4 regions of the Micromonospora chokoriensis genome follow, and region 3 is predicted to be linked to each of the others. Evidence: riboswitches for the same ligand, from Rfam matches in the RefSeq annotation. Region 3 holds a riboswitch; each other region holds the start of a gene.
What was found. A riboswitch is a leader RNA that binds a small molecule or an ion and turns the genes downstream of it on or off. The one in region 3 is predicted to bind cobalamin.
Positions count from the first base shown of each region.

Region 1: linked by a shared signal. The riboswitch ahead of GA0070612_RS23905 (ribonucleoside-diphosphate reductase subunit alpha) and the one ahead of GA0070612_RS18135 (acyl-CoA thioesterase) in region 3 are both predicted to bind cobalamin.
Region 2: linked by a shared signal. The riboswitch ahead of GA0070612_RS16500 (acyl-CoA thioesterase) and the one ahead of GA0070612_RS18135 (acyl-CoA thioesterase) in region 3 are both predicted to bind cobalamin.
Region 4: linked by a shared signal. The riboswitch ahead of GA0070612_RS16585 (prenyltransferase/squalene oxidase repeat-containing protein) and the one ahead of GA0070612_RS18135 (acyl-CoA thioesterase) in region 3 are both predicted to bind cobalamin.

Region 1 covers NZ_LT607409.1:5,139,694-5,147,727, forward strand. The annotation lists gene GA0070612_RS23905 (ribonucleoside-diphosphate reductase subunit alpha) at 1-1,158, opposite strand, end outside; cobalamin riboswitch at 1,352-1,567, opposite strand; gene GA0070612_RS23910 (enolase C-terminal domain-like protein) at 2,201-3,595, shown strand; gene GA0070612_RS23915 (FadR/GntR family transcriptional regulator) at 3,603-4,316, shown strand; gene GA0070612_RS23920 (aldo/keto reductase) at 4,337-5,305, opposite strand; gene GA0070612_RS23925 (ATP-binding cassette domain-containing protein) at 5,376-6,194, opposite strand; gene GA0070612_RS23930 (ABC transporter substrate-binding protein) at 6,194-7,249, opposite strand; gene GA0070612_RS23935 (ABC transporter permease) at 7,290-8,034, opposite strand, start outside.
Region 2 covers NZ_LT607409.1:3,499,675-3,505,049, reverse strand. The annotation lists gene metE (5-methyltetrahydropteroyltriglutamate--homocysteine S-methyltransferase) at 1-1,908, shown strand, start outside; gene GA0070612_RS16510 (ABC transporter substrate-binding protein) at 1,995-2,915, opposite strand; gene GA0070612_RS16505 (LysE family translocator) at 2,971-3,597, opposite strand; gene GA0070612_RS16500 (acyl-CoA thioesterase) at 3,601-4,047, opposite strand; cobalamin riboswitch at 4,243-4,459, opposite strand; gene GA0070612_RS16495 (recombinase family protein) at 4,778-5,375, shown strand, end outside.
Region 3 covers NZ_LT607409.1:3,897,297-3,905,330, reverse strand. The annotation lists gene GA0070612_RS18150 (zinc-dependent alcohol dehydrogenase family protein) at 1-228, opposite strand, end outside; gene GA0070612_RS18145 (superoxide dismutase) at 405-665, opposite strand; gene GA0070612_RS18140 (superoxide dismutase) at 671-1,279, opposite strand; gene GA0070612_RS18135 (acyl-CoA thioesterase) at 1,643-2,089, opposite strand; cobalamin riboswitch at 2,275-2,488, opposite strand; gene GA0070612_RS18130 (copper resistance CopC family protein) at 2,618-4,750, shown strand; gene GA0070612_RS18125 (copper chaperone PCu(A)C) at 4,816-5,418, shown strand; gene GA0070612_RS18120 (Dyp-type peroxidase) at 5,442-6,650, shown strand; gene GA0070612_RS18115 (copper resistance CopC family protein) at 6,647-7,180, shown strand; gene GA0070612_RS18110 (PepSY-associated TM helix domain-containing protein) at 7,337-8,034, shown strand, end outside.
Region 4 covers NZ_LT607409.1:3,516,556-3,524,589, reverse strand. The annotation lists gene GA0070612_RS16600 (CbiQ family ECF transporter T component) at 1-698, opposite strand, end outside; gene GA0070612_RS16595 (LPXTG cell wall anchor domain-containing protein) at 703-1,638, opposite strand; gene GA0070612_RS16590 (prenyltransferase/squalene oxidase repeat-containing protein) at 1,635-4,364, opposite strand; cobalamin riboswitch at 4,459-4,574, opposite strand; cobalamin riboswitch at 4,642-4,765, shown strand; gene GA0070612_RS16585 (prenyltransferase/squalene oxidase repeat-containing protein) at 4,870-6,303, shown strand; gene GA0070612_RS16580 (HoxN/HupN/NixA family nickel/cobalt transporter) at 6,378-7,193, opposite strand; gene GA0070612_RS16575 (hypothetical protein) at 7,190-7,891, opposite strand; gene GA0070612_RS16570 (hypothetical protein) at 8,009-8,034, opposite strand, start outside.

The DNA of each region.
Region 1 (8,034 bases), 1.2 Mb from region 3:
CATCGTCCCGTACAGCTCCCGCGCCGGAACCTGCCGCACGTAGCGGCCCTGCGCCTCGGCCTTTCGGTACGCGGCGTCGAACCGCTCCCCCCACAGGTCGGGCAGCTCGGGCACCTCGTGCGGGTCGAACAGCGACCACATCTCGTCGGCCTCGACCCGGCGCATGAACTCGTCCGGGATCCAGTTGGCCAGGTTGAGGTTGTGGGTGCGGCGGGCGTCCTCGCCGGTGTTGTCCCGCAGGTGCAGGAACTCCTCGATGTCCGGGTGCCACGGCTCCAGGTAGACGCAGGCGGCGCCCTTGCGCCGGCCGCCCTGGTTGACCGCCGCGACGCTCGCGTCCAGGGTGCGCAGCCACGGCACGATCCCGTTGGACTGCCCGTTCGTGCCGCGGATCAGCGCTCCCCGGGAGCGGACCCGGGAGTACGCGATGCCGATGCCACCGGCGAACTTCGACAGGTTGGCGACCTGGGCGTACCGGGCGTAGATCGAGTCCAACTCGTCCAGCGGGGAGTCGACCAGGTAGCAGGAGGACATCTGGGTGTGCCGGGTCCCGGAGTTGAACAGCGTCGGTGAGCTGGGCAGGTACGCCAGGCTGGACATCAACCGGTAGAAGCCGACCGCCTCGTCCGGCGTGCGGGACAGACCACAGGCCACCCGCAGCAGCCAGTACTGCGGGGTCTCCAGCACCAGCCGGCTGGTGGGGTGGCGCAGCAGGTAGCGGTCGTAGACGGTGCGCAGGCCGAAGTACTCGAACCGGCGGTCGCCGTCCGGGTCGACGGCGGCATCGAGGGTCGTGGCGTGTGCGGCGACGAACGCGGCGGTGTCGTCCCCGATCAGACCCTCGGCGTGGCCGACCCGGATCGCCGCGCTGAACGAGGTGATGCCCTGCCGGCGTACCTCCTTGTCGACGTAGCCGGCCAGCAGCCGCGCGGCGAGGCGGGAGTACTGCGGCTCCTCACCGATCATCTCGGCCGCGGTCTGGATGGACAGCCGGTCCAGTTCCGCTGTCGTCGCGCCGTCGTACAGGCCGCTGATCGTGCGGGTGGCGACGCGCATCGGGTCGACGTCGGTCAGGTCGTCGGCCCACCGCTCCACCGCTCGGACGATCTTGTTCACGTCCACGGGTTCGGTCGCGCCGTCGCGCTTGCGGACCTGCATCGGCGTCCGCCGCAGTGCCGCGTCGGTGCTGGCCGGGACTACCTGGGTGACTGTCACCACTCGCTCCTCGGAGTTCGAGACCTGGAGGTCCGAACGCGCGGAGACAGACACCGACGGACGCCACGCCGGGGCGGCGTGGGATCAGGTGGCGTCAGCCGTCCCACGCGGCCTCGGACCGCCGCACACCCGGGTGCGGGTACGCGGCGCGCTGGCAGGTCTTCGGACTCGTGGGCGCGACCGGGCTCGCCGGTCTCCTACTGGCCGTCGCTTCCCAGGCCGAACGTGGCCCAGTGCTGATGACGGCTGTCGTTCCCACTCACCGCTGCGGGACAGTCCCGGATTTCCACCGGGTTCCCTCTTGCCTCGACCGCCCTGGGTGAGCGGTCGAACCAGCTGCGCTCGACACCATATATAGGGACCCGGCGGTTGTCACACCCCACATGTCGGTGTGGGCGTGTCGGCGGCGGAGGCGGTGACGACCGTCACCCGACCGCACCCCCGGCCACCCGACCCGGGCGGCCGACGCCTGTGGGAAGCGGCGGTCAGCGGCGCGACACGGCAGCGGGACAGCCGGCAACGCTCCACAAAGATGCGATGTATGCAGGATCCAGATGTAAGGAACGTTGCTCATACTTCGTTGTCGATATCAGTAGTCAGGGTGAACATCCAATCTTCACAACCCTCGGTGCGCCACTGACCCGGACCCTCGCTCCGACCCGCGCACCGCCGTCCGGCATTCGACCCACCCTGCGGGCCGGGGCTCCACTTCGCACAGCACGCGACCACCACCAGCGGTTTGGGGTTCGACATCAGCGCCCGTACGCGAACGCGGGCCGCTCCGGCGGGACATCTCCACCGCTGCGGCGGTCGCTCGGCGTCCGCACACGCCAGGCGGCAAGCATCTCTCACCAGAAGACCGATATCGATCAGAAACATTGGATGTCTGCCTCGGTCGGGTGATCGACGTCGTTGACGTGCCTGAACCAGCCTCCGTATACTCCGAATGATCATCTGATCTTTTGCCTAGTCGGGCGAGGAGCGCATGCCGCAGATCACTGCTGTCACCGTCGAGGACGTCCGCTTCCCCACCTCCCTGACCGCTGACGGGTCAGACGCCATGAACAAGGACGGCGACTATTCGGCGGCCTACGTCGTCCTGCACACCGACGGCACCGACAGCGTGGGCGCGCCGCTCGCGGGCCACGGACTGACCTTCACCATCGGTCGCGGCAACGACATCGTCGCCGCCGCGGCGGTCCACCAGGCACAGCTCCTCGTGGGCATGGACGTGGCGGCGATGGCGGCCGACATGGGGGCGGTCTACCGCCTCCTCACCTCCGACTCGCAGTTGCGGTGGCTCGGGCCCGAGAAGGGCGTCGTCCACCTGTCGCTCGCGGCCGTGCTGAACGCCTCGTGGGACCTGGTGGCCCGCCTCGCCGCCAAGCCGCTGTGGCGGCTCCTGGTGGACATGACCCCCGAACAGCTCGTCGACATCGCGGACCTGCGCTACCTGTCCGACGCGCTGACCCGCGACGAGGCACTGGCCATCCTGCGCGCCAAGGAGAGCACGAAGGCCGAGCGCCTCGCCGAGCTGGACCGCACCGGCTACCCCGCCTACACCACCTCGGCCGGCTGGCTCGGCTACGGCGACGACAAGCTGCGCCGGCTGTGCCAGGAAGCCGTCGACAGCGGCTACGGCTACGTCAAGCTCAAGGTGGGCGCCAACCTCGACGACGACATCCGCCGATGCGCGATCGCCCGGGAGATCCTGGGCCCGGACCGCAACCTGATGATCGACGCCAACCAGGTGTGGGACGTCGGCCAGGCCATCGAGTGGGTCACCGCCCTCGCCCCGTTCACACCGCTGTGGATCGAGGAGCCGACCAGCCCCGACGACATCCTCGGCCACGCGGCCGTCCGCCGGGCCGTCGCCCCGATCGGCGTCGCCACCGGCGAACACTGCCACAACCGGGTGATGTTCAAGCAGCTGTTCCAGGCCGGGGCCATCGACTTCTGCCAGTTGGACACCGGTCGACTGGCCAGCATCAACGAGATCGTCGCCGTGCTGCTCCTCGCCGCGAAGTTCGACGTACCGGTCTGCCCGCACGCCGGCGGCGTCGGGCTGTGCGAGATGGTCCAGCACGTGTCGGTGCTCGACTACGTCGCGGTCTCGGGAGACCTCACCAACCGGGTCACCGAGTTCGTCGACCACCTGCACGAGCACTTCACCGACCCGTGCGTCATCCGCGACACCGGCTCGGGCAGCGGCTACGTGCTGCCCGACCAGCCCGGCTACTCCACCCGGATGCGTCCCGAGTCGATCGCGCTCTACCGCTTTCCCGACGGCCACTACTGGGCGGCGGCGGACCCGACTACCGTGTCATCTCCGGAGCCGTACGTGATCGCGGGTGGGACGGCCACATCCGCTGGCCGCTAGGGGGACCATGTCACGCACTGACGAAGTGGTGAACGGCATCAAGCGGATGATCCTGGACGGGAAGTTCAAGCCCGGGGACCGCCTGCCGATCGAGAAGGACCTCGCCGAGTCCCTCGGCGTCTCGCGCGGCTCGCTGCGCGAGGGGATGTCGGCGCTGTCGATCCTCGGCATCGTCAACATCCGCCAGGGTGACGGCACCTACGTCACCAACCTCGACGCGCCGCAACTGCTGGCCCCGATGGGCTTCGTGGTGGACTTCCAGGGTCAGGACGACCCTCGGCACATCCACACCGTCCGGCGGCTGCTGGAGTGCGAGGCAGCCCGGTTGGCCGCCACCAGGATCACCGACGAGGCACTCGCCCAGGCCGGGGAGCTCCTCGACGAGGCGGCCCGGATGGTCGGCCAGTCACCGCAGGACCACGAACGCATCCTCGAAATCGACATCGCCTTCCACCGGATCATCGCCGTGCACGCCGACAATCCGGTGCTCGTCGGGCTCATCGAGGCGTTCGCCGGTCGCACCATCCGCGGGCGGCTCTGGCGGAGCCTGCACGAGGAGGGCGCGGACCGGCGTACCCATGACGAACACGTGGCGATCCTCAAGGCCCTCGTGGCGCGTGACCCGGAGCGGGCCCGCACCCGGATGGCCAACCACCTGATCGGTGTGGAGGAGTCGTTGCACGGGTTGCCCGACGACGGGGACGCGACCACCACCGAGTGACGGGCCCCTGACCGCTGACGCTACGGCTGCACGTCGAGCAGCCCCGCCTCGTACAGCGCCGCCCAGAGCTGGTCCGGGACCTCGGTGTCGAACCGGCGCAGGGTCTCGGTCACCTGGACCGCGTCCCGCACGCCGACCACTGTCGAGACCACGGCCGGGTGCCGACGGACGAACGCCAACGCCGCCTGGGGCAGCGTGACGCCGTACGTCTGACAGACCCGCGCTATCCGCCGGGCCTGACCGACCACCTCCACCGGCGCCCGCTGGTAGTTGTAGGCGGCGTCGCTGGGCGGCAGGTCCCGGGCCAGCAGCCCGGAGTTGTAGACCCCGGCGATCACCACCCCGACGCGGCGGGCCTGCGCGGCGGGTAACAGGTCGGTCAACGCGCCCTGCTCCAGCAGCGTGTACCGGCCGGCGCACATCACCACGTCGACGTCGGTCTCCGTGACGAAGCGGGCCAGCATCGCGGACTGGTTCATCCCGGCGCCGATCGCGCCGATCACGCCCTGCTCGCGCAGCTCCACCAACGCCGGCAGCGCCTCGTACGCGGCCTGCTCCCAGTGGTCGTCCGGGTCGTGCAGGTACACCACGTCGATCCGGTCCAGGCCGGTGCGTCGAAGGCTCGCCTCCACCGACCGGTGTACGCCGTCGCGGCTGAAGTCCCAGACCCGTCGGTGGTCGGCGGGCACGTCGAACCCCTCCGGGTCACGCAGGTGCGCGGTCTCCGGCGACGGCACGAGCAGCCGACCGACCTTGGTGGACACCACGTACTCGGCACGGGGGCGGGAGCGCAGGGCGGCACCCAGACGCCGCTCGGACAGGCCGAGCCCGTAGTGCGGCGCGGTGTCGAAGTATCGGACACCCCCGGCCCACGCGGTGTCCACCGCGGCGGCGAACGCCTCGTCCGACGTCCTCCGGTGGAGGTTGCCGCCCTGCGAGGCACCGAATCCCAGTGGGCTGAACCGCACCTGTGGGCGCGCGGTGTCCACCGCGGTCCGCCGACCGAGGGGGCCTGTCACCGGCTGTGCCAGCCGTCGCCGTCGGCCGGGACGTTCGTCGTCACCGCTCGTCCCGGTCCGTGCTGGTGCTCCCGGTCATCGCCGCCACCAGGTCGTCGGTGGTGACCTCGTCGGCGCGGAGCCGGGCCGCGCGGCGGCCGAGGCGCAGCACCTCGACCCGGTCGGCGATGTCGAGCACCTGCGGCATGTTGTGGCTCACCAGCACCACCGACATGCCGGCGTCGCGGGCGCGTCGGACCACGTCGAGAACCCGCCCGGTCTGGACCACGCCGAGCGCTGCGGTGGGTTCGTCGAGGATGACCACGTTGGTGGCCCAGATGATGGCACGGGCCACCGCGACGCACTGCCGTTGGCCACCGGACAACATGGCGATCGGGGTGGTGACCCGTGGGATCCGCACCCCGAGTTCGTCCAGGGCCGCGGCCGCGCCCTGCCGCATGGCGCGCTTGTCCAGCAGGCCCAGCCGGCCGAGCGGTCCGGAGCGCAGGATCTCCCTCCCGAGATACAGGTTGGCGGCCACGCTGAGGTCGTCGGCGACGGCCAGATCCTGGTAGACGGTCTCCACCCCCGCCCGCCGGGCGTCGACCGGGGTCGAGAACTGCACCGGGCGACCGCCCACGAGGATCTCGCCCTCGTCCGGTGGGTGCACGCCGGAGAGCGTCTTGATCAGCGTGCTCTTCCCGGCGCCGTTGTCGCCGATCAGTGCGACGACCTCACCTCGGTGGACGGTGAAGTCGGCGCCCCGCAACGCCTCGACGTGGCCGAACCGCTTGACGATGCCGCGAGCTTCCAGGACCGGCGGTTCACCGGCGGGCGGCAGGTCGGCGGTGTCGGCGGTGGCCGTCGGAGTCGTTCCCATCACTGCACCGGAGGGTTGGCGCAGCTGGGCTCGAGCACCGCCTTGATCTCCGCCGTGTCGATGTTCTCCTTGGTGACGAAGGTGACGCCGGTGTCGGCGGACGCGAGCGGCGCCTTGTCCCGGAGGTGCTTGACCATCTTGTCGACGCCGAAGTAGCCCATCTTGAACGGATTCTGCACGACCAGCGCCGAGATCTGACCGCTGCGCAGCCCGGCCACCTCGTCCGGGGCGGCGTCCCACCCGATGATGACGACCTTGCCCGACTTGCCCGCCGCCTGGATGGCCTGGGCGGCGCCGAGCACGCTCGGCTCGTTGGCCGCGAAGATGCCCTTGAGGTTGGGGTTCGCGGTGAGGATGTTCTCGGTGACCCGCCGCGCCTCGTTGACGTCGCTCTTGCTCGGCTGTTGGCCGACCAGCTTCAGGTTGGGGAACTGGGCGAGGCCGGCCTTGAAGCCGTCGACCCGCTCGGTGTTGGTCTGCGATCCGGGCTGGAACTCCACCAGGGCCACGTCGTGGTTGCCGGGGCCCAGCTCCTTGGCGAGCAGCTTCGCCGCCTCGGTCGCCGAGGCGCGGTTGTCGGTGGCGAACAGCGGGACGCTAGACGGCTGCGGGCTGGTGCCGGAGTCGATCATCGCGACCGGGATCTTGGCGGCCAGCGCCTGGTCGGTGGCGGGCGCCAGGGCGCTGGAGTCGGTCGCCGCGTAGACGATGCCGTCGACCTTCTTGGTGACGAAGTTCTGGATCAGATTGACCTGGCCCTCGACGTCGGTCTCGGCGGTCACCCCGTCCCACTGGACGGTGACGTCCCCGGCGCGCTGCGCGGCGCACTCCGCGCCCGCCTTCACCGTGTTCCAGTAGTCGGCGCCGACGGCCTTCGGTACGACGGCGAGCTTCAACGGCCCGCTCGCGTCCTTGCTCGCGCCGTCGCCGCCGCCGTCCCGGACCTCGACGCCGCCGCAGGCGCTGAGCAGGGCGGTGGCCGCGACCGCGGCCAGGATGGCCTGGGCACGAACAAGACGCGTGCGCGTCGGTCGACTGGTGGTGGTGTGTGCCATGGTGGGTGTCCTTCCTCGTTCGGACTCGTGGAATGGCATGTCAACCCCGCGATTCCAGCCGCCGGCGGCGGTACTGGTCGAAGTAGACGGCGGCCCAGATGATCAGGCCGACGATCACCTGCTGGTAGTGGATGCTGATGTCGAGCAGGACGGCCCCGTTCCGGACCAGGGCGATGAGGAAGGCGCCGATGATCGTCCCGACGATGCGGCCCTGCCCTCCGAACAGGCTGGCTCCGCCGATGACCGCGGCGGCGATGACGTCGAGCTCCAGCGAGATCCCGTAGTTGGGCTGGCCGGAGTTGACCCGGGAGGCGGCGATCATGCCGCCGAGCCCGACCAGCACACCCGCCAGCACGTACACCCCGGTGAGGTGACGGCCGACCCGGATGCCGGAGCGACGCGCGGCCTCCAGGTTGGAGCCCATCGCGTAGGTGTACTGGCCGAAGCGGGTCTGGGAGAGCAGGAAGGCGACCCCGACGGCGACCAGGACGGTGATCACGACGGCGAACGGAATGCCGAGGATCTCCCCGTTGCCGAGCAGTTGGAACGACCGGGGCAGGCCGTAGACGCCGACCGCGCCGGTGATGATGAAGACCAGACCACGGCCCACGGACATCGTTCCCAGCGTCGCGATGAACGGTGGGATCCGGGCGGCCGTCACCAGCAGGCCGTTCAACAGGCCGGCCAGCGCGCCGACGCCGATCGCGACCGCCGTCGCCGCCAGGAGAGAGAAGCCGAGGTCGCGGACGGTCATCGCTCCCAGCACGCCGGCGAGCGCGGCCACC
Region 2 (5,375 bases), 400 kb from region 3:
AACTACCACTACCTGGTGCCCGAGGTCGGCCCGGGCACAGCGTTCACCGCTCGGACGGACAAGGCGGTGCGGGAGTACGGCGAGGCGAAGGCGCTCGGCGTCACCACCAGGCCGGTGCTGGTCGGGCCGGCGACCTACCTCCTGCTGTCCAAGGCCACCGACGACGCCCCAGAAGGGTTTCGGCCCTTCGACCGGCTCGACGACCTGATCGCTGTCTACGAGGACATCCTCGGCGTCTTGGCCGGTGCCGGGGTCGAATGGGTTCAGCTCGACGAGCCCGCGTACGCCGCCGACCGCACCTCGCAGGAGATCGCCGCGCTGCGCGCCGCGTACCGCCGGCTCGGCCTGCTGAAGCACCGGCCGCGGTTGTTCGTCGCGTCGTACTTCGGTGACCTCGGCGACGCGTTGCCGGCACTGCTGGGCACCCCGGTCGAAGCGGTCGGCATCGACCTCGTCGCCGGGCCAAGCAACCTGAACCGGCTCGCCGCCGCCGGCCCGCTGCACGGCAAGACGATCGTCGCGGGACTGATCGACGGGCGCAACATCTGGCGCACCGACCTGCGCTCCGCGGCCGCGACCGGCGCCGCGCTGACCGGCCTGGCCGACCACGTCTCGGTGTCGACCTCGTGCTCCCTGCTGCACGTACCGGTGGACCTCGCCGCCGAACCTGACCTGGACCAGGACCTCCGTGCACGGCTCGCGTTCGCCCGGCAGAAGGTCGACGAGGTGGTCGCTCTCGGACGCGCCCTGCGCGACGGCGTCGGCGCCCTGCCCCCTGCCTCGCCCGCGACCCCGGCGGCCTGGCGCAACGACGGAGTGCGGGCCCGGCTCGACGCGCTGCGTCCCGAGCACCTACGGCGCGGGCCGTACGCGCAGCGGGCCGCCAGCCAGCAGGCCCGACTGAACCTTCCACCCCTGCCCACCACCACCATCGGATCCTTCCCCCAGACCTCGGAGCTGCGGCAGGCCCGTGCGGCGCACCGGGCCGGTCGGCTCGATGACAGCGGCTACGCCGAGCGGATGCGCGCCGAGGTCGCTCACGTCATCGCCGTGCAGGAACGACTCGGGCTGGACGTGCTGGTGCACGGCGAGCCGGAACGCAACGACATGGTGCAGTACTTCGGTGAGCAGCTCGACGGGTTCGCCGCCACGGTGAACGGGTGGGTGCAGTCGTACGGCTCCCGGTGCGTACGCCCACCGATCATCTACGGCGACGTCACCCGGACCGGGCCGATGACCGTCGCCTGGTCCACCTACGCGCAGTCGCTGACGAACCGACCGGTCAAGGGCATGCTCACCGGACCGGTGACGATCCTGGCCTGGTCGTTCGTCCGCACCGACCAACCCCTCGCCGACACCGCCAACCAGGTCGCTCTCGCGCTACGCGACGAGGCCCGCGACCTGGAGGCCGCCGGCATCCGCATCATCCAGGTCGACGAACCCGCCCTACGGGAGACACTGCCACTGCGCCAGGACGAGCAGCGCGCCTACCTGGACTGGGCGGTCGGGGCGTTCCGGCTCGCCACCAGCGGAATCGCCGACGCCACCCAGATCCACACCCACCTGTGCTACTCCGAGTTTGGCGAGATCCTTCCCGCGATCGACGCCCTCGACGCCGACGTCACCAGCATCGAGGCGTCGCGCTCGAAGATGGAGATCCTCGACGACCTGCGCACCACCGGCTACCACCGGGGAGTCGGCCCCGGGGTGTACGACATCCACTCACCCCGCGTACCGGAACAGGCGGAGGTCAACGACGCGCTACGCCGCGCCGTCGCCGCGGTGCCCGCCGAAAGGCTCTGGGTCAACCCCGACTGCGGCCTGAAGACTCGCGGCTACCCGGAGGTCGAGCAGGCCCTGGCCCGCCTGGTCAGCGGCGCCGCCGAGATCCGCAGCACGCTCATCTGAGCGCGCGGTGGGGCGGCGGCACGCTGCCGCCCCACCGTGGTTTGCGAGAACGCGCATCCGATGCCCGCATCGGCCGCACGGGCTCGTCAACCTGCGCCGACGGAAACCTGCCGAGCGCGGGAATCCGGGCGGCCTGCGAGGATGGCGGCGAGGATCTCCGCGCCGTCGACAACCCTCGGGCCGGGGCGGTTGAAGTAGGCGGGCCCATCGACCACCCACACCTGCCCCTGACGCACCGCAGGCAGGTCAGCCCAGCCCGGTTGCCCGGCCGCTACCGACAACTCGTCGATGGTCCGTTCAGGTGTGAACCCGCACGGCCCGAACACCACCACGTCCGGAGCCAGGTCGGCAACGACCGACCACAGGTGTGGGGTGCTGTGCGCCCCCGGACCGAGCAGCAACGAACGCCCGCCTGCGGCAGCTATCTGCTCGGGCACCCAGTGCCCACCCGGCATCAACGGGTCGAGCCACTCGACGAACAGCACCGTCGGCGCGTCGGACGACGGGCCGGGCAACGCAGCGAGTCGACGTTCGGCGTCCGCCCGGATCTCCGCCGCCCTGCCCCTGGTGTCGGTCAAAGCGGCCACGGCGTCGACCGTGTCCAGGATCCCGCTGATCGTCCTCGCCTCCAGGGACACCACCCTGGTATCGAGATCGATCAGCCGCACCGCGTCGTTGACCCGCGCATAGGAGACCGCACACACGTCGCACAGGTCCTGGGTCAGGATCAGATCCGGCTTCAGGTCTTCCAGCATCGTGACGTCGAGCTGGTACAACGACGACCCACGGTGCGCGCCGCCAGCGGTCGCCGCCGAGATCTCCCGGCTCGTCAACGCCTCGGGCAGAGACGTCCCCGTCACCGTCGGGACATCGGCCAGGTCTCCCGGCGGCCAGTCACACTCGTGCGTGCGGCCGACCAGATGCCCGGTCAGGCCGAGCATGGCCACGATGTCCGTGGCCGCCGGCAGCAGGGAGACGATGCGCACACCCGCCTGCCTACCAGGCATGACCACGCCACGTCCACCTCGCGAGCCGGACTACGGCGGCGGTCACCGGCCCTCGCTACGACCCGAGCGCGAGGCGTACCCCGAGCGCGACGAACGCCGCCGCGCAGATCCTGTTGACGCGCCGCGAGAAGCGACCGTCAGTCATGCGAGCGCCGAGTCGCCCGACACCGGCGCCCAGGGCGATATCGACGGCGAGTTGCACCACGACGAAGACCGCACCGAGAAGCACCAGTTGAGCGGTCGCGTTGCCCTGTGCCGGATCGACGAACTGAGGCAGAAACGCCACGCTGAACAGGATCATCTTGGGATTGAGGAGATTGGTCACCAGTCCGCGCAGGAAGGCCCGCCCGGAGCTGCCACCCTGCTCCGGCCTCCCGGAAGGCGCAGCGCCGGCGCCGCGCAGTGCCCGCACGCCGAGGATGATCAGGTACGCCGCACCGACCCAGCGAATCACGGTGAACAACACCGGCGAGGCGGCGATCACCGTGGCGAGTCCGCAGACGACCGCCGCGATGTGCACCGCCTCCCCGGTGGCGACGCCGAGCGCGGCCACCACCCCGGCGCGGGTGCCGTAACGGGCGGCGTTGGCCAGAACGAACATCATGTCCGGACCGGGCGTCACCATGAGGACGACGATCGCGGCGAGGTAGCCGACCAGCGTCGCAACGGAGAGTCCGAGCACCGCTCAGCCCTCCTCGGCGCCGTCGAGCAGCGCCCGCCGCAGCGCCAACCGGTGCTCGCGGCGGATCTCCGCCTCGCGGTACCGCCGCCGGTCCCCATCGGTCTCCGGCAGCAGCGGCGGCACCGCGCGGGGCTGACCGTTGTCGTCGATGGCGACCATGACCAGGTGGGCGGTTGCCACGTCGGTGGGCGGCACCGCCCGGTCCCACCGGTCGGCGGTCACTTTGACCGCCACCTCCATCGAGCTGCGGCCGGCCCAGGTGATCCGGGCGTCGACGTGCACGACGTCGCCGACCCGCACCGCCCGCAGGAACGCCGTCTCGTCGATCGCGGCGGTCACCGCAGGCCCATCGGAATGGCGGGCGGCGACCACCCCGGCGACGGAGTCGATGAGGTTGAGGATCCGGCCGCCGTGGACCGTACCCATCAGGTTGGTGTGGTGCTGGTCCATGATCTGCGACAGGGTCAGGTGTGACGCAGACGGCGCTCGGCCGGCGATCGTGGTGGTGTCGTGCACAGCGGTAGTCCGTCCCTCGGGAAACCACACCGCCGGACCACGGGCGCGCGCTGACGAGGACACACCGGCGCACACCTCCCGGCGCGTCACCCGCTCAGCCCACCCGCGAGGCCGACGGCAGCGCACACGGTTGTGTACGCAGCACTGGCAGGTCTTCGGACTCGCGGGCCCGACCGGCTGCACGCCGGTCCCCTACTGGCCGTCGCTTCCCAGGCCACTGGCCCAGTGCTGATGACGGCGGTCGTTCCCACTCACCGCTGCGGGGCAGCCCCGGATTCCCACCGGGTTCCCTCTTACGACGCCCAGCCACCTCGTGACCGAGCGAACCAGCGCCGCCCGAAGCATAGCCCGTGTGGATGACCTGCTCAGATGCCGGGACTCCCGGGCATTAACGGATTGAACCACTCGACGATCAACCTGGGAGGGTAGGAGGTCTAGCCCATCCGCGCGAGCCGGACACCCTGTCCGCCTGCCGCAGGCTTATACGAACAACACTCATACCTCCCCGCAAGCATCTCCCGATCGTGGAGGTCCTATGGCGACGAGGACGATGACAGAACCCGAACGGAGCACCCTTTCATCCTGGGCCGTCGGGCAGCGGAAGCTACGGCCACAACGGTTTACCCGGGCTGCGGATGGACTGCGGTTCGCGTTCTACGGACGGATGTCCACCGTCCACTTCCAGGATCGGGCCTCGTCGTGCCGGTGGCAGCGCAACTTTGCCGAGGACTTGGTCGCCGGTCATGGCCGAATCGTGGTGGAGTTCTTCGACGAGGGCGTCTCCCGCCGGGTGCCCTGGCCGGACCGGCCGCAGGCGTCACGGCTGCTCGACGCCCTGATGGGCTCGGCACGCGGGTTCGACGCGATCGTCGTCGGTGAGTACGAGCGCGCCTTCCACGGCCAGCAGCTTGAGCAGTTGACTCCGACCTTGCTCAGCCACGGCGTGCAGTTGTGGCTACCAGAAACCTACGGGCCGGTGGACTTCGACAACCCCCGACAGATGGCGCTACTGGACCTACTCGGTGTGCACTCCCACCGGGAGGTGTCCCGAGCCCGGCATCGCACCACCGCGGCCATGCGCGCTCAGGCAGAGTTGCAGGGCCGACACCTCGGCGGCCGGCCACCCTACGGCTACCGGCTCGCCGACGCCGGCCCTCATCCGAACCGCGCCCACGCCGCCTGGGGACGACGCCTGCACCGCTTGGAGCCCGACCCTGCCACCGCACCCCACGTCCGGTGGATCTTCGAGCAGCGGCTCGCCG
Region 3 (8,034 bases):
CGTCACCTCCGCGCCGACCGCCGCGACGACCCCGGCAAGGTCCAGCCCCAGCACCGCGGGCGGCTGGACCCGCGCGTGCGCGGCCTGTCCGGTCTGGATCTTCGTGTCGAGGGGGTTGACCCCGCTGGCGACGATCCGCACCAGCACCTGCCCCACCCCGGGGGTGGGCTGATCGATCTCCTCGACCGTCAGCGGGCTGTCGAACTCCCGCAGCACCGCTGCACGCATGACAGCCCGCCCCTCCGTGATCGAGACATCACCTGGACGCTATCCAACCGGGTCGCCGCCCGGGCGACATCGGCGGCGACCCACGTGATCGAGTTGCGGGCGCACTCGGCCAACTCCTCGATCACGGGCGCCGCGACGTCCGCTGGGTCCCGCCGTTGGCGGAACCCAGCGGACGGTCAGGCCGGAGGTGACTGGGCGGTCTCGGCCAGGAGCAGGGACAGTTCCCGGACCAGATCGTCCATGGACTGGCCGCTCTGTGCCCTGGCCAGGCCCAGTGCGAGGTCCGCGAGCAGATAGAAGCCGAGGGTACGGGCCTGCTCGGGGCCGAACGCCGACATGAGAGCTTCCGCGCCCGCGAGGTCACCGCGATGCTTGGCCGCGATGACCCCGGCAGCGCGTTGGACGATCTCCGCGGCCTCGGGGGTGTACCCGGTCACGCCGATCAGATCTTCGGGGTGGCGGCGCGGGCGGCGTCGAAACGCGAGATGACGTCGGTCCAGTTGACCAGGTTCCACAGCCGATCCACGTAGTCCGGGCGGACGTTGCGGTACTGCAGGTAGTAGGCGTGCTCCCAGGCGTCGAACACCAGGATCGGGGTGGAGCCCTGCCCGACGTTGCCGTGGTGGTCGTAGACCTGCTCCACGATCAACCGCTGGCTCAGCGGCTCCCAGGCCAGGACACCCCAACCGGAGCCCTGCACACCCTTGGTCGCCGCCGACAACTGACCGGCGAAGCCGTCGAAGGAGCCGAAGTGCTCGTCGATCGCCGCCGCCAACTCACCGTCGGGGCGGTCACCGCCGTCCGGGGACAGGTTGTTCCAGAAGATCGAGTGCAGGACGTGCCCGGACAGGTTGAACGCGAACGTCTTCTCCAGCCCGACCAGCGTCGAGTAGTCGCCCTTGTCACGGGCCTCGGCAAGCCGGTCGAGCCCGTCGTTGGCGCCCTTGACGTACGCGGCGTGGTGCTTGTCGTGGTGCAGCTCCAGGATCTCGCCGGACATGGCGGGCTCGAGTGCGCCGTAGTCGTAGGGCAGGTCGGGCAGGTTGTACACGGCCAGGGAGTACGTCCTCTCAATGCTGCCTCAATATGGCTGTTGCCAATATCTTGCAACAAGAGGCCGCACCGTGTCAGCGGACGGGTTCGATCACAGATCGTCGGCGGTAGCGTCCGACCATGTCGCAGCCAACAGCAGGCGGCTCGACACGCCGACCATGCCGAGCGGATCGCCCGCGGTCACTCACGTCATCACGGAGATCTGGGCAACTTCCCGGATGTTGCTGCCTCCGACGTGTGGGAGTCACCAACAACCCTGATGTTGCACGGATCTTGGCGACGAGTGCGCGACGCGGGCGACCGCCTCGGCGTCCCGCGCTACTGCGCCGGTCCGGCGAGCCCAGGCTGCCCGAGCGCCCCCTCAGCCCTCCTCGGCGCCGTCGAGCAGCGCCCTCCGCAGGGCCAACCGGTGCTCGCGGCGGATCTCCGCCTCGCGGTAGCGCCTCCGGTCCCCGTCGGTCTCGGGTAGCAACGGCGGCACCGTCCTCGGCTGGCCGTCGTCGTCGATCGCGACCATGACCAGGTGGGCGGTGGCCACGTCGGTGGGTGGCACGGCCCGGTCCCACCGGTCGGCGGTGACCTTGACCGCGACCTCCATCGAGCTGCGCCCGGCCCAGGTGATCCGGGCGTCGACGTGCACGACGTCGCCGACCCGCACCGCGCGCAGGAACGCGGTCTCGTCGATCGCGGCGGTGACCGCCGGCCCGTCGGAGTGCCGGGCGGCGACCACCCCGGCGACGGAGTCGATGAGGTTGAGGATCCGGCCGCCGTGCACCGTACCCATCAGGTTGGTGTGGTGCTGGTCCATGATCTGCGACAGGGTCAGGTGCGACGCCGACGGCGCTCGGCCGGCGATCGTGGCGGTGTCGTGCACAGCGGTAGTCCGTCCCTCGGGAACCACACCACCGGTACGCGGACACCCTGACGAGCACGCGCCGACGGACGGCACGTCACCCGCTCAGCCCACCCGCGAGGCCGACGGCGGCGCACACGGTCGCGTGCGCAGCGCAGGCAGGTCTTCGGACTCGCGGGCCGGACCGGTCGCGCCGGTCTCCTACCGGCCGTCGCTTCCCAGGCCGACGGCCCAGTGCTGATGACGGCGTTCGTTCCCACTCACCGCTGCGGGGCAGTCCCGGACTTCCACCGGGTTCCCTCTTACGACGCCCCGACGGTCACGACGGGGCGAACCAGCGCCGCCCGCAGCATAGCTGGCCAGGCAAGTCGCGGCACCGGGGGCGCGGCGCGGAGGCAGCGCCGGGGCCTCGTCGGCTTTTGCCATGTGAGGAAAAAGATCGCCAGCTCTTGAAAAAAGCCTCACTCCGGTCAGGATATTCAGATGCGTCGTCTCCCTCAGACTCCGGGGCGGGTGCTCTCGGGCGTCCTCGCGCTCCTCCTCGCCTCGGCGGTCGCTCTGCTCGCGTCCGCCCAACCCACCTCGGCGCACGGGACGCTCGCCATGTCCACGCCGGCGGGTGGGGCCACGGTGACCGAGCCGTTGACGGCGGTGCAGCTCTTCTTCACCGAGAAGGCCGCTCCCAACGCGTTCTTCACTGTCACCGCTCCGGGCGGCATCCGGGTCGACAACAGCTGGTCGTACGGGGAGCCGAAGCCGCTGGACCAGCCGGTACGGGAGTACTTCCTGGTCAACGGGCAGTTCGAGCCACGGGAGTACACCACCGGGTTCCCCGCGACGGTGGCCGTCACCCACCTGCCGGCCAAGGGCCAGTACTCGGTGAGCTACCTGTCGGTGGCCTCGGACGGCGACACCGTGCGGGGCACGCTGACGTTCCGCTACAACGGGCCGGTGACGGCGGCACCCACGGGGTGGAGCCCGCCGACGACGCAGCCGGACCCGGCGCTGGTGGCCGCCACCGAGCAGCACGGGTCGTCCGGGCAGGCGTCGGCGGTGCCGACCGCCTCGGCCCAGCCGGTGACCCCGCCGTCCGGGGCTGCGGCTGCCCCGCCGACCGGGTCGGCCGAGGAGAGCGGCTCGGGAGCGCCGGCCTGGGCCGGCTGGGCGGCGGCGATCGCGGCGGTCGTCGCGGTGGCCGGCTTCGTCGTCTGGCGTCGCCGGACGGCGCCCACCGGCAAACCCTCCGGCCGGGGCCGTACCTCATCGGGGACGTCCGGTCGACGCGGCGGCGGTGCCCGTACCACGAACCGGCGCTCCGCCGGCAAGACCAGCCCAGGCAGGGCCGCCGCGGGAAAGACGGCCGCCGCCAAGCCCTCCGCCGGCCGGACGGCCGGTGCGGTGAGCGGTGTCGGTACGAAGCCCACGGGTGGTAAGCGGCGACCGGCCACCGTGCCGGCGGCGCGTACGGGCGACGCGGTCGTCACGGCCCGCACGGGCGTCGCTGTCGACCCGACGGCCACCGACGCTGTCGACCCGACGCCCACTGAGCAGGAGGCGAAGGCCCCCGCCAGCACCGATCAGCAGACCAAGGTCCTCGCCAGCACCGACGACGAGTCGACGGTCGAGGCGGGCTCCCGGCCGGACACGGACCTCGCCGGGGCGGCACCCGGGTCCCGGTTGAGCAACGGCCACCTGGCGCTGCTCGTCGGCGGGCTGGTGGTCGCCCTGCTGGCCGGGTTCGGGCTGGCCCGCATCGGCACCGGCGACCAGAGCCCGGCGAACACCGCCCGGCAGCCGGCCGGCGGTCCGCCGGCCTCCGGGCAGTCGGGGTCCGCGACCGACGGGCACCAGCATCCGGCGGGCACCGGTCCGCACACGCACCGGGGTGACGGCGCGACGGGCGAGACACTGGCGACCGGGACGACGGTCAGCGCCGGTGGCTACACCCTGCAACCGCTGGAGCGGTCTCAACCCGCCGGGGTACGCGCCGACTACCGCTTCCGGATCGTCGGGACCGACCGGCAGCCGGCGACCCGCTTCGCGGTCGTCCACGACAAGCCGCTGCACATGATCGTGGTGGGCCGCGACCTGACCGGCTACCAGCACGTACACCCGACGATGGCCCCCGACGGCACCTGGAGCGTCCCCCTGACGCTGGCCCGACCCGGCGGTTACCGCGTCTACGCCGACTTCTCCGTGACCGCGGCCAACGGCGCGCCGGTGCCCCTCGTGCTGGGCGTGGACCACACGGTGCCGGGGGCGCACACCCCCGCCGCGCTGCCGCCGGCGCAGGCACAGGCGACGGCCGGGCCGTACGCGGTGTCGATGAGCGGCACCCCGACGGTGGGGGTGACGGCGCCGATGCAGTTCCAGGTCCAGCGCACCGACGCGGCCGGGCCCGCGCAGTTGGAGCGTTACCTGGGCGCGTACGGGCACCTGGTCGTCGTCCGCGAGGGCGATCTCGGCTACGTGCACGTCCACCCGGAGCAGGAGCTGGTCGACGGCACTGTCCAGTTCTGGCTGACCGCGCCCAGCTCGGGCCGGTACCGGGCCTTCTTCGACTTCCAGGTGGACGGAAAGGTGCACACCGCCGAGTACACGATCAACGTGCCCTGAGCCTGGAACTTTCTCCCCGCTGCGGCCGACCATCCAGCCAGCAGCAACCATCGGAGGAAGAACACATGCCCAGCACCAGCCCGCTCGGTCCGCGCCGCCGCTCGGCCGCCATGATCGCCGCCGCCGTCCTGGCGGTGGGTGCCGCCGGATGCGGATCGTCCGACTCTCCGTCGACCGGGCAGGCGGGTCCGTCCGCGTCGTCCTCGGCCAACCCGGACGCCGGGGTGCTCGGCATTCGCGACCCGTGGGTGAAGGCCGCCGACAAGGGGATGACGGCGGCCTTCGGGACCCTGGTCAACGACAGCGACAGCGATGTCACGGTGACCGGTGCCACGAGCTCGGTGTCGCCGATGGAGCTGCACGAGATGACCATGAAGGACGGCACGATGGTCATGCAGGCCAAGCAGGGCGGCGTCGTGATCAAGGCGAAGAGCACGCACGCGCTGGAGCCCGGCGGTGACCACCTGATGCTGATGAACCTCGCCGAGCCGGTGCAGGCCGGCGACGAGTTGACGTTCACCCTGACGTTCGCCGACGGCAGGAGCCAGCAGTTCACGGCCGTGGCCAAGCCGTTCACCGGCGCGCAGGAGAGCTACGCCCCCGGGCACGGCCAGCCCATGCCCGGCACGAGCGCCACGCCGGAGATGAGCATGAGCCCGGCATCGTGACCGACACGCCACCCTCGCGGCCGGTGAGCAGGCGCGGCCTGCTCACCGGCGGGGCCCTGGCCGCCGGCGGCGCCCTCGCCGGCGGGGCGGCCATCGCCGCGACCCGTACCGACGCCGGGAAGTCACCAGCCGCTGCCGACACCACGCCGGTGGCGAGCGTCGGCGCGCTGGTCGAGCCGTTCCACGGCGCGCGACAGGCCGGCGTGACCACCGAACCGCAGGCGCACGCGGCATTCGTGGCGTTCACGTTACGGGCCGGCACCGACCGGGCCGCGCTGGGTCGGATGCTGCGGCTGCTCACCGACGACGCCGCCCGCCTCACCCAGGGCAAGCCGGCGCTGGCCGACACCGAGGCCGAACTCGGGCTCCTGCCCGCCCGGCTGACAGTGACCTTCGGCTTCGGGCCCGCCCTGTACCGGGCGGCGGGCGTGGACGACCGGCGGCCGGCCTCGGTCGCCGACCTGCCGCCGTTCCGCGTCGACCGGCTCCAGCCGGCCTGGACCGGCGGTGACCTGCTGCTCCAGATCTGCGCCGACGACCCGATCAGCGTCGCCCACACCCAACGGGTGCTGATCAAGGACAGCCGGCCGTTCGCCACCGTCCGGTGGGTGCAGCAGGGTTTCCGGCGCAGCCCCGGCGTCGAGCCGGGCGGCCACACCCAACGCAACCTGTTCGGTCAGCTCGACGGCACCGCCAACCCCCGAGCGGGGGTACCGATGGACTCCGCTGTCTGGGTGTCGGACGGGCCGGCGTGGCTGCACGACAGCACCACTCTCGTCGTACGCCGGATCAGCATGAACATGGAGACCTGGGACCTGCTCGGACGCACCGACCGGGAACTCGCTGTCGGCCGGCGGCTCGACACCGGCGCCCCGCTCACCGGCACCGCCGAGCACGACGAGCCCGACTTCGCCGCCACCGACGAGCACGGGCTCGCCGTCATCCCCGACTTCTCCCACCTGACCCGCGCGCACGTCACCGACGACCGGTTGAAGATCCTGCGTCGGCCCTACAACTACGACGGTGTGCCGACCGCCGAGGGTCACGCCGACAGCGGGTTGGTCTTCACCTCGTACCAGGCCGACGTCGCCCGGCAGTTCCTGCCGATCCAACGCCGACTGGCCGAGCGGGACCTGCTCAACGAGTGGACCACCCCGATCGGCTCCGCCGTCTTCGCCATCCCACCGGGCTGTCGACCGGGCGGGTGGATCGGCGAGCAGGTGCTCGGATGAACCGGCGACTCGGCGCGGCGGCGCTCGCCGTCCTCGTCGCGCTGCTCGTTCCGACCGGCCCGGCCTGGGCCCACAACTCGCTGCGGGCGGCCACTCCGGTGCAGCAGTCGACGGTGACCAGCGCACCAACGGAGATCGTGCTCGAGTTCATGCAACGGCTCGACCCCACGTTCACCACGATCGTGCTCACCGACGCCGCGAGGCGGAAGGTCGGCACGGGCGAGCCGACGGTCGCCGGGGCGAAGAGCACCGTGCCGGTGATCGACACCCTGCCGAACGGCACGTACACGGTCGCCTACCGGGTCGTCTCCGCCGACGGGCACCCGGTGCAGGGGTCGTACCCGTTCACCGTGGCCGACCCCACGTCCAGCGCCGCGCCGGTCGTCGAGGCCACCACACCGTCCGCCGCCGCGGCGGTGCGGCCCGACGGCGGCGGCCCGGATGTCGGCGTCCTCGTGGCGGGTGTGGTGCTCCTGGTCCTTGCCGCTGGAACGGCGGTGCTGTGGTGGCGGCGGGCGGCCCGCCGCTGAGCGGACCGCCCGCCGACCGAGCATCGGTGGGAACCAATCGGTCCGGCTGTCCGACTACCACGTCAGGGCCGGAACCTAAGCGACACCACCACCGGGCGACCACGTCAGTACGGGAGACACCCTCGGGGGTATCCCGACTATCCCGATCGGATCACCATGTCTCTCACCGAGTTGTCCGGCGCGGCGACGCCGGAACCCGCCACCAGCGCCGAACCCCCGGGCCGACCGGTCCGGCGTGCGTCGCCGTTCGGCGCGTTGCTGCTGCGGCTGCACTTCTACGCCGGCATCCTCGTCGCGCCGTTCCTGGTGACCGCCGCGCTGACCGGGCTGGCGTTCACCGTCACCCCGCAGCTCGACCAGCTCCTCTACGGCGACCAGTTGACCGTCGCACAGGTGGGTGACCGTCCCGTGTCCCTGGCCCAGCAGGTCGGAGCCGCCCGCAACGCGCACCCCGAGGGCAGCATCACCGCCGTGCAGCCCGGCGAGGGCGACCAGACCACCCGCGTGACGTTCTCCATGCCGGAACTCGGCGAGAACCAGCACACCGTCTACATCAACCCGTACACGGCCGAGTCGCAGGGGCAGCTCACCACCTGGTTCGGCTCGACCCCCGCCACCACCTGGCTCGACGACCTGCACCGTCACCTACACCTCGGGGCGGTCGGCGAGCACTACTCCGAACTGGCGGCGAGTTGGCTCTGGGTGCTCGCGCTCGGCGGGGTCGTCCTCTGGTGGCGTCGCCGCAGCGCCGCCCGCGCCACCGCCCGCCACCTGCTCGTGCCGGACCTGTCCGCCGGCAAGGGTGTACGCCGCACCCGGGGATGGCACGCGACCACCGGCATCTGGCTCACCGT
Region 4 (8,034 bases), 380 kb from region 3:
TAGCCGCGTGCGTCCATGGCGGCGGCGAGCCGCAGCGACCGGTCCAGGGCGTCGTGCAGGACCGGCATCAGGATGGCCCGTGCGGCGCCGAGGCCCCTGGCCCGTCCGGCGCGTAACCGGCGGGCACGCGCGACCCGTTGGACGCTCTCCACCAGTTGTGGTGCGACGCTCAGCGAGACGGTGACGGCGACACCCAGCTCGTACAGCGCGCCGGGGAGGACCCGCAGGGCACGTTTGGGGTTGGCGAGGCTGTTGGCGGCGCCGATACAGCACAGCAGGCACGCCAATCGGAGCCCGTCGACGGTGGCGGAGAGGGTTGCCTCCAGGGAGACCGGGCCGCCGATCTGGATTCCCGCGTACCAGTCGGGGGTGGGCAGGTGCGGCAGCCGGAACAGGATGTGGTCCTCGGGGGTGATGCCGGAGGCGAAGACCGTCCGGAACACCACCCGGATCGCGATGATGATCAGTGCGAGGTAGAGGTAGTAGCGGAACGCCCGCGCCCAGGGGGCGTCGGTGCGGCGGACGGTGACGACGAACCCGAGCACCGCGAAGATGAGCAGCAGCAACAGCGGGTTGCTGGTGCGGCTCGCGGCGGTCGCCAGCGCGAGCGCCCACAGCCACCAGGCCACTGGGTGCAGGGAGCGGGGCAGCCGGGCGACCGCGAGGCGGTGCGGGAGGCCGGTGCGGGTCGGGGGCATCGGTTCAGGTGCGGCGTCGCCGCCAGCCGACGACACCGCCGACCAGGGCGAGGACGGCCAGCAGGCCGACGGTGATCAGCGCTGGCAGCGCCGAGCCGGTGTCCTGGCGGGCGGCCGTCGCGGTGGGTGCCGCGTCGAGGATGCGCGGCCCGTCGGGGGTGGCGTCCGGCGCCCCGGACGGCACTCCCGCTGTGGGGAACGTCGTCGGGCTGGCCGGAGGTGTCGGCGTACCGCCCGTCGGGATCGACGCCGGCGCTCCCGCCGGTGGTAAGCCGGGCGGGGGTGGGCCGACACCGGGGTCACCCGGTGCCGGCGGGTTGCCGGCGGCCGGTGGGTTCCCGCCGCCGGGCTGGGCCGGGGTGGGCGCACCTGGGGGCGGCGCGGTGGTGGCGACGCCGACCGGTCTGCTGTTGCGGGCGCGGACGCTGTCCGGGCTGACCGTGGGCCGTCCCTGGGTTCCGCCGATGTCGGTCGCTCCGAAGATCCACAGGTCGACGCTTCCGGGCTTGGGTTTGTAGCTCATCGCGCCGAGTTGGCTGTAGACCCAGCTGTTCTGCCCTGGGTCGGCGTGCCAGTAGGACCAGTAGGCGCTGGCCGGTGGGGTGAGTGCACACTTCTCGTCGGCCGGGGTGGGGTACTGCGTTCCGCCCTGGTGACCCGCGTAGCCGATGCGGCAGATGAACGCGGGCCCGTCGTGCTGGGTTCCGGTGGTGCGCCAGCCACCCTGGTTGAGCAGTTGGTAGCCGGTGGTCGGGGTGGTGCCGCAGGACCGCAGCAGCGGCCCGCCCCACCGGCTGAAGTCGACAGCGAGGATCACCCCGGACGAGGTGGTGCACTGCCCGATCGGCAGGGGCGCGGCCAGCGCCGGCGTGGGTGCCACCACCGGCGCGGCGACGATCGTCAGGGCCGCGATCGACCGGAGCCACCGGCGGGCGGTCACGATCCACCGCCGGCGTCGGACACCGCGCGGCGACGGGCAGCGACCAGCAGCAGGACACCGCCGATGACGAGCACCAGCGCCAGCAGGGCGATGGTCATGATGGACACGCCGGTACGGGGCAGGCTGCCCCACGAGTGCCCGCGGGGGCCCGTCGTCGACGGGGTCGCACCGGGTGTCGCCGTCGACGAGGACGGTTGGCTGGCGCTCGGCGTCGGCGTGGGCGTGGGTGAGCCGGACGGGTCCGGACCCGGCGCGTCGTGCACGTCCCGGGTCAGGGCGGCGAACGAGATGCCGGTGGCGCCGCTGACGACCTGGGTGGAGGCGCGGACGTCCGATCCCGCCTGACCACCGGCCGCGACGGTGAAGCCGCCGTCGTCGTTCTGCTGGGAGGCCAGAAACGCCAGCGCCTTGTCGACCTGAGCGGCGTAGCTGCTGCCACGCAGGGTGAGGCCCTGGATGGCGAGGGCGGTGGAGTTGGTGGAGTCGCCGGCCGCGCCGGGGAACCCGCCGTGCTCCTTCTGCGTGGAGGCGATCCAGGCCAGCGCCTTGTCGACGGCGGTGACCGCCGCCGGGTCGTCGGCCAGCGCGGCCAGGGCCATCGCGGCCATCGCGGTGCTGTCGACGTCCCGGTCGGTGTCCGCCGCCGGGATGAGGCTGGGGAAGGACCCGTCGGCGCGTTGCAGTCCCCTGAGGAACTCGACCGGCTTGGCGGCGGCCTCGCCCTGTCCCGCGCGTAGCTGCGCGATGATGCCGAGCGACTGACCGAAGACCGAGGTGGCGTACCGGTAGTTGCCCGCCCCGGCGCAGCCGGTCTGCGCGTCGACCTTGGCGCAGGTTACGTCGCCCAGCGCGGCGATCAGGTCGTGTCCGCCGAAGGAGCGTGGGTCGTAGCCGGTGGCCTGGGCCAGCAACGCGACCTTGCCGATCGCGCCGCCGACGGCGTAGTCGGTGCCGACGCCCAACCACATGTCGACGGTGAAGCCGTTGTCACCGACCGCGCCGCCACCGCGCAGGAACTCGACGATCGCCCGCAGCTTCGCGTCGTCCCCGCCGGTGGCGGCCAACGCGTACGCGCCGTCGATGGTCAACCCGAAGTCGGGGTAGCCGGGGAACGACTCGTAGTACCGGCCGTCGATCAGGTTGGCCGGCGCGACGAGATAGGACACTCCCTTGGCCAGATCCGGCCGGAACCCGGCCGGTGGTGGCCCGCCCAGGCGGTGGGTCAGCGCGGCGAGGTTCGTGCCGGCGAGCGCGAGCGCCGCCGCGCCGGTGGCGGCCAGGTCGGCGTCCGGGTTGCTCGGGTCGGGGCTGAGCCCGCCGCCGGTGGCGATCCGGCCGACCAGAAAACCGGTGGCGGCGGCGGCCCGGTCGGTGACGCCCAGCACGGCGAGGGCCTGCGCGGCGTGTCCGGTCGAGTAGGTGTCGGTCAACCCCGCCCCGGTGTAGGGCTGGTAACCGCCGTCGGTCTCCTGCGCCCCGGCCAGGAACGCCTTGGCCGAGCCCAGCGCCTCGTCCTGACCGCCGAGGGCGTGCAGCGCGAGGACGGCCAGGGTCGTGGCGGCGATGTCCGGGTCGCAGAACTCGGCCGGGGCGAGCCACAGGCCACCGAAGGCGCCGCTCGCGCACTGCTGCTCGGTCAGACGAGCAACAGTCGGGGCGGGCGGGGTGACGCCGGCCCGCTTGAGCGCGAGCAGCGCTGTCGCGTGGGTCATCGGTCCGGTCGATCCGGCGAAGTCACCGGCGGCGGCGCAGCCGGCGTCGACATCGGTTACGGCGCACACCCGGTCGGTGAGCGTGGCGACCAGGTTCCGGCCGCCGAACGCGCGCGGGTCGCCGCCGGTGATCGTGGCCAGCAGGGCGAGGTTGGCGACGTTGGCGGTGTGCGGCGCGGCGGTGTCGCCGTTCGGGAAGATCGCGGCGTCGACGTGTGCCCGCAGGTAGTCGACCATCTTCGTCAGTGCCTGGTCCTGCCCGCCCGTTGCGGCCAGGGCGGTGGCGACGGCGATGCTCCGGTAGTGGTCGGCCCCGCCGTTGTCGACATGGTCGCCGTCGGTGAGCTGCCCGACCAGGTAGGTGGCGACGGCCTTGACCTGGGCCTCGGTCGGCCGCGCCGGCTCGGTCGGCCCGTCCGTCGCGGTCGGGGTGGGGGTCGGTGTCGCCGATGGTGGCGGACCGCTCGCGCGTACCGACGCGGGGGTGAACGTCGGGGCCCCGGTCGTGCCGCCGATGTCGGTGCCGCCGAAGACCCACGCTTCGACCTCACCCGGGCCGGGCCGCTGGGCCATGGCGCCGAGCGGGCTGTAGGTCCAGTGGTCCTGCCCGGCGGGGGCGATCCAGTAGGACCAGTAGGCCGACGCGGGCGGGGTCAACTGGCACGCCTCGTCGGCCGGCGTCGGGTGTTCGGCACCGGACGCGAAGTCGGGCGACCCGATGCGGCAGATGAAGCCGGGGCCGTCGTGGGCGGTGCCGGTGGTGGTGAAACCCGCCTCGTGCAGCAGGTCCAGGCCGGTGGTCGGGGTGGCGTCGCAGCCCCGCAGCAGCGGCCCACCCCACGCGCCGAAGTCGACAGCGACGATCGCGCCCTGAGTCGGGGTGCAGGACTCCAGCGGGTCGGCGAGCGCGGCGCGGGTCGGCACCACCAGCGCCACCGCGCCGAGCACCGCTGCGGCGACGGCCGCCAACCACGCCGCGGGAACCCGCGACGTTCGACTAACCAGTGGGGACATGGCGACTCTCTCGGGGGCTAGCGGCGCAGGCGCGGACGCGGACCCCGAGGACAAACCCCGGAAACCTGGCTCCGCGCCGTGTACCTCGACGGCGCTGCGGTGCACTATCCAGCCAGGTAATCCGACTCGTCCCGGTAACGGGACCTACGGCTGCGGGCCAGCGCCGGACTTTGACCGGCTTCCCCTGACTGCTGGATCGCGGCCATCGGACCACAACCGCGACCACCGCGTCAACGCAAGACCGTGTCATGTACCTAACAGCGCGCGGTAGGGGTTCCCTCCCATACCGTGACCGCGTCATCGTGTGGGGGAACCCGGTGGGAATCCGGGGCTGACGCGCAACGGTGAGGACGGTTCGCCCCGTCCCGAGCCCGACTACCCACGTGGTGACGCAGCACCTGCGGTATCCGTCCCACGCGTCCTGCGGCCGGCCCGCCCCGCTCCCGCCGGCCCGTGCCGGGCTCCGGGTCGAGGCAGCCGTGCCCCGTACCCCCAAGGAGCCCTGATGTCCTCGCGTCTTTCCTCCGGTCGTCGCCGCAGACGCCTCGCGGCTGTTCCCGCCGCCGCGCTGATCGCCACGGTCGTGGCGGTCGCAGGCGGCGCCGCACCGGCCGCCGCGACCTCGACCGCCGCGCAGATCGCCACCGCCAAGACCAACGGCGTCGCCTACCTGCGGACCCTGCAGGCCGCCGACGGGAGCTACGCCAGCGGCGGGTTGTCGAACGAGTGGGCGTTCAGCGCGTTCGCACCCGCCGGCGTCGCGGCGGTGGACGTCTACCCCTCCGGCGACACGACCAAGAACGCCCGCACCGTCTACCGCAACCAACTCTCGGCCGCGTCCTGGCCGAGCAGCACGCCGGTGGTCACCGACTACGAGCGTGGGGTCCTCAACGCCTACGCCGCCGGTATCGACCCCGCCCGGGTCTCCCCCACCCGTAACCTGATCGCCGACACCATCGCCTACTGGCAGACCGGCTCGGCCGGCTACTACGGCCCGCCGGCCAACTTCAACGGCACCGTCTTCGGCACCCTCGCCCTGGCCGGTGCGAAGACCCAGGCCGGCGCCGCCCGCGTGCCGCAGGCCCTGCTCGACCTCTCGATCACCCGGATCCGCAACAACCAGCACACCGACGGCGGCTGGACGTTCACCCAGGCCGAGGGCAATCCCACCCAACTCGCCGCGGCCAGCGACATCGACATGACCGGCGCCGCGATGGCCGCGCTCTGCGCCGCCGGAGTCCCCAACACCGACACCGACGTCGTGCAGGCCAAGAACTTCCTCAAGAGCAAGCTCGTCAACGCCTCGGGCGCGTTCAGCTCGATGTTCGGCGTCAACACCGACTCCAACGCCTGGGCCGTCTCCGGGCTCAACGCCTGCGGCATCCCGAACCAGGGCACCGACTTCACCACCACCGCCGGCAAGACCCCAATCGACTTTCTTCGCGCGCAGCAGTTGACCGGCGGCGGATTCAAGTATCTGCCCACCAACACCACCCCGTCGGCGTACGCCTCCATCGACGCGGTGCGTGCCCTGACCGGCGCGGGCTACACCGCCGCTCCCCCGACCCCGGTCACCGCCGGCGCGCCCACCTGGGTCGCGGCGAGCGGGTTCACGGCGGGCGCCGCCACCCGACTCGCCGTGATCATCGACAACGGCAGCGGCAGCATCACGCCGTGCGCGGTGACGCTGACGCCGACCGCCGCAACCACCACCCTCGGCGCCGTCCTGGACGCCGCCGTCGGCGCGGCCACCCCGAGCGGCTGCGTCACCTCTCTTCTTCCCACCAGTGGCACCGGCACCGTGACCGCGATCAACGGCCTGGCCAACAGCGGCTCTTCGACCTGGAAGGTCGCCCGCGACGGCGGCACTCCGGTCACCGCGACCCGCGGCACGGCAGTGACCGTCGGCGACACGATCTACCTGCGCTACGGCGTCTGATAGCCGCTAGTGGGATGGTCAGCGGCGGCCGAGCCGCCGCTGACCATCCGCCGGCTGATCCGCCCGCCGCCGCTTCAGGTGAGCGTGACGAGGCGGATCGCGGCGACCGAGACGAGGCCCGCGCCGAAGAGCGTGATGCCGCTGGCGGCGAGGACGGGTGCCACCCGGGTGGCCAGACCGAGAACGGCGCGGGACTGTGCGCCCCGGGTGATCAGCGAGCTACCGGCGACCGCGAGGACCCCGACGCCGAAGAGTACGACGGCCATGCCGAGGCCAAAGGTCAGGACCAGCAGCAGGGCGAAGCCGGCCCGACCGATGAATAGCCCGGTCGCCAGCACGAGGAAGGCGGCCGGGGACGGGGTCAGCCCGCCGGACACGCCGAGCAGGAACAGGCCGGGACGCTTGCCGTGCTCGTGCTCATGATCGTGGGTGTGGGTGTGGGTGTGGGTGTGGGTGTGGGTGTGGGTGTGGGTGTGGGTGTGGGTATGACTGTGGCTGTGGCTGTGGCCGGCGGTGTGCAGGTGCCGGCGCACCATCCACAGACCGGTGGCCAGGACGATCAGACCGGCACCGAGTTGCAGCCAGCTCGTGAGTTCCTGCATCCGGATGACCTCGGACAGGGACAAGAACGTCCACGCCACGCCGATCACCAGCACGGAAAGCGTGTGCATGACGGCCACCGAACCACCCAGCCAGGCGGCGTCCCGGATCCGGCCCCGCGAGCCGGCGAGGTAGGCGGCGGCCAGGCTCTTGCCGTGCCCCGGGGCCACAGCGTGACCCGCTCCGGCGGCGAAGGCGAGCACGAACGCCAGCGGCGGCACGCCCGGTGAGTGGATGAGGTCCTGAAAACGGTCCGAGAGTGACGCGGAGAGCACCGTGGTGGCGGTCATGCCACGACCCCCCGTCGCCGCAGCCGTCGCGCCACCAGCAGCGCACCGATCGCGACGAGCAGGCCCGCGCCGACGACGGCGGCGATCTGCAGGGCGGCGCTCCGGCCGAGGCTGGTGCCGCTGGCCAGCGTCGGAGCGCCGCCGACGAGGGCCCAGTCGTGGGAGTCCTCGCCGGAGCCGTACACCGCGCGTTGCCCGCCGGGGCCGGTGGCCATCGCCCGGTACGCGGGGTTCAGGTCGGTCAGCATCCGCACCGCGACCGTGACCTGGTCGACCGACCCCGGGCAGGTGAAATCGACGCTCGCGCCCACCCGCGCCAGGGCCTTCACCGGCGCGACAACTCCCGGGCATTGACGCGAGCCGTCGGCCACCGTGATCCGTTCGAGCAGGTACGCGCCGAAGCGCTCGGACGAGGCGATCACCGCGGGGTCTGACGTGCGGTAGTCGACGGCGCCGTCGAGCAGGACCCGGTCGGATGGCAGCAGGCCGAGCGAGACGCCGAGCAGCGTCAGGTCGTCGGGGCCGCCGACGCGCCAGCGCACCCGCACGATGTCCGGGCGCTGCTCGTCGCGCGCGATGGACACGGTCTGGGGGTCGCCGAACGGGTGCGCTGCCGCCGGGGACGGCACCGCGACAGCGGCCAGCGCCGCCAGTAAGAGGACGGCCACCGCGCTGGCTCGACGTGTGGGTAGGGACAAGGGGTGCTCCGGGATTGCGGGCTACAGGATCGCCTCGACCGTGCCGGGCGATCAGAAACGCGCAGGTCCGGGCCGGTGTGCCACACAAAACCACCACGTGAACACTTCGTTGATCAACTAACCGATCGGGTCGGCCGGCGGGT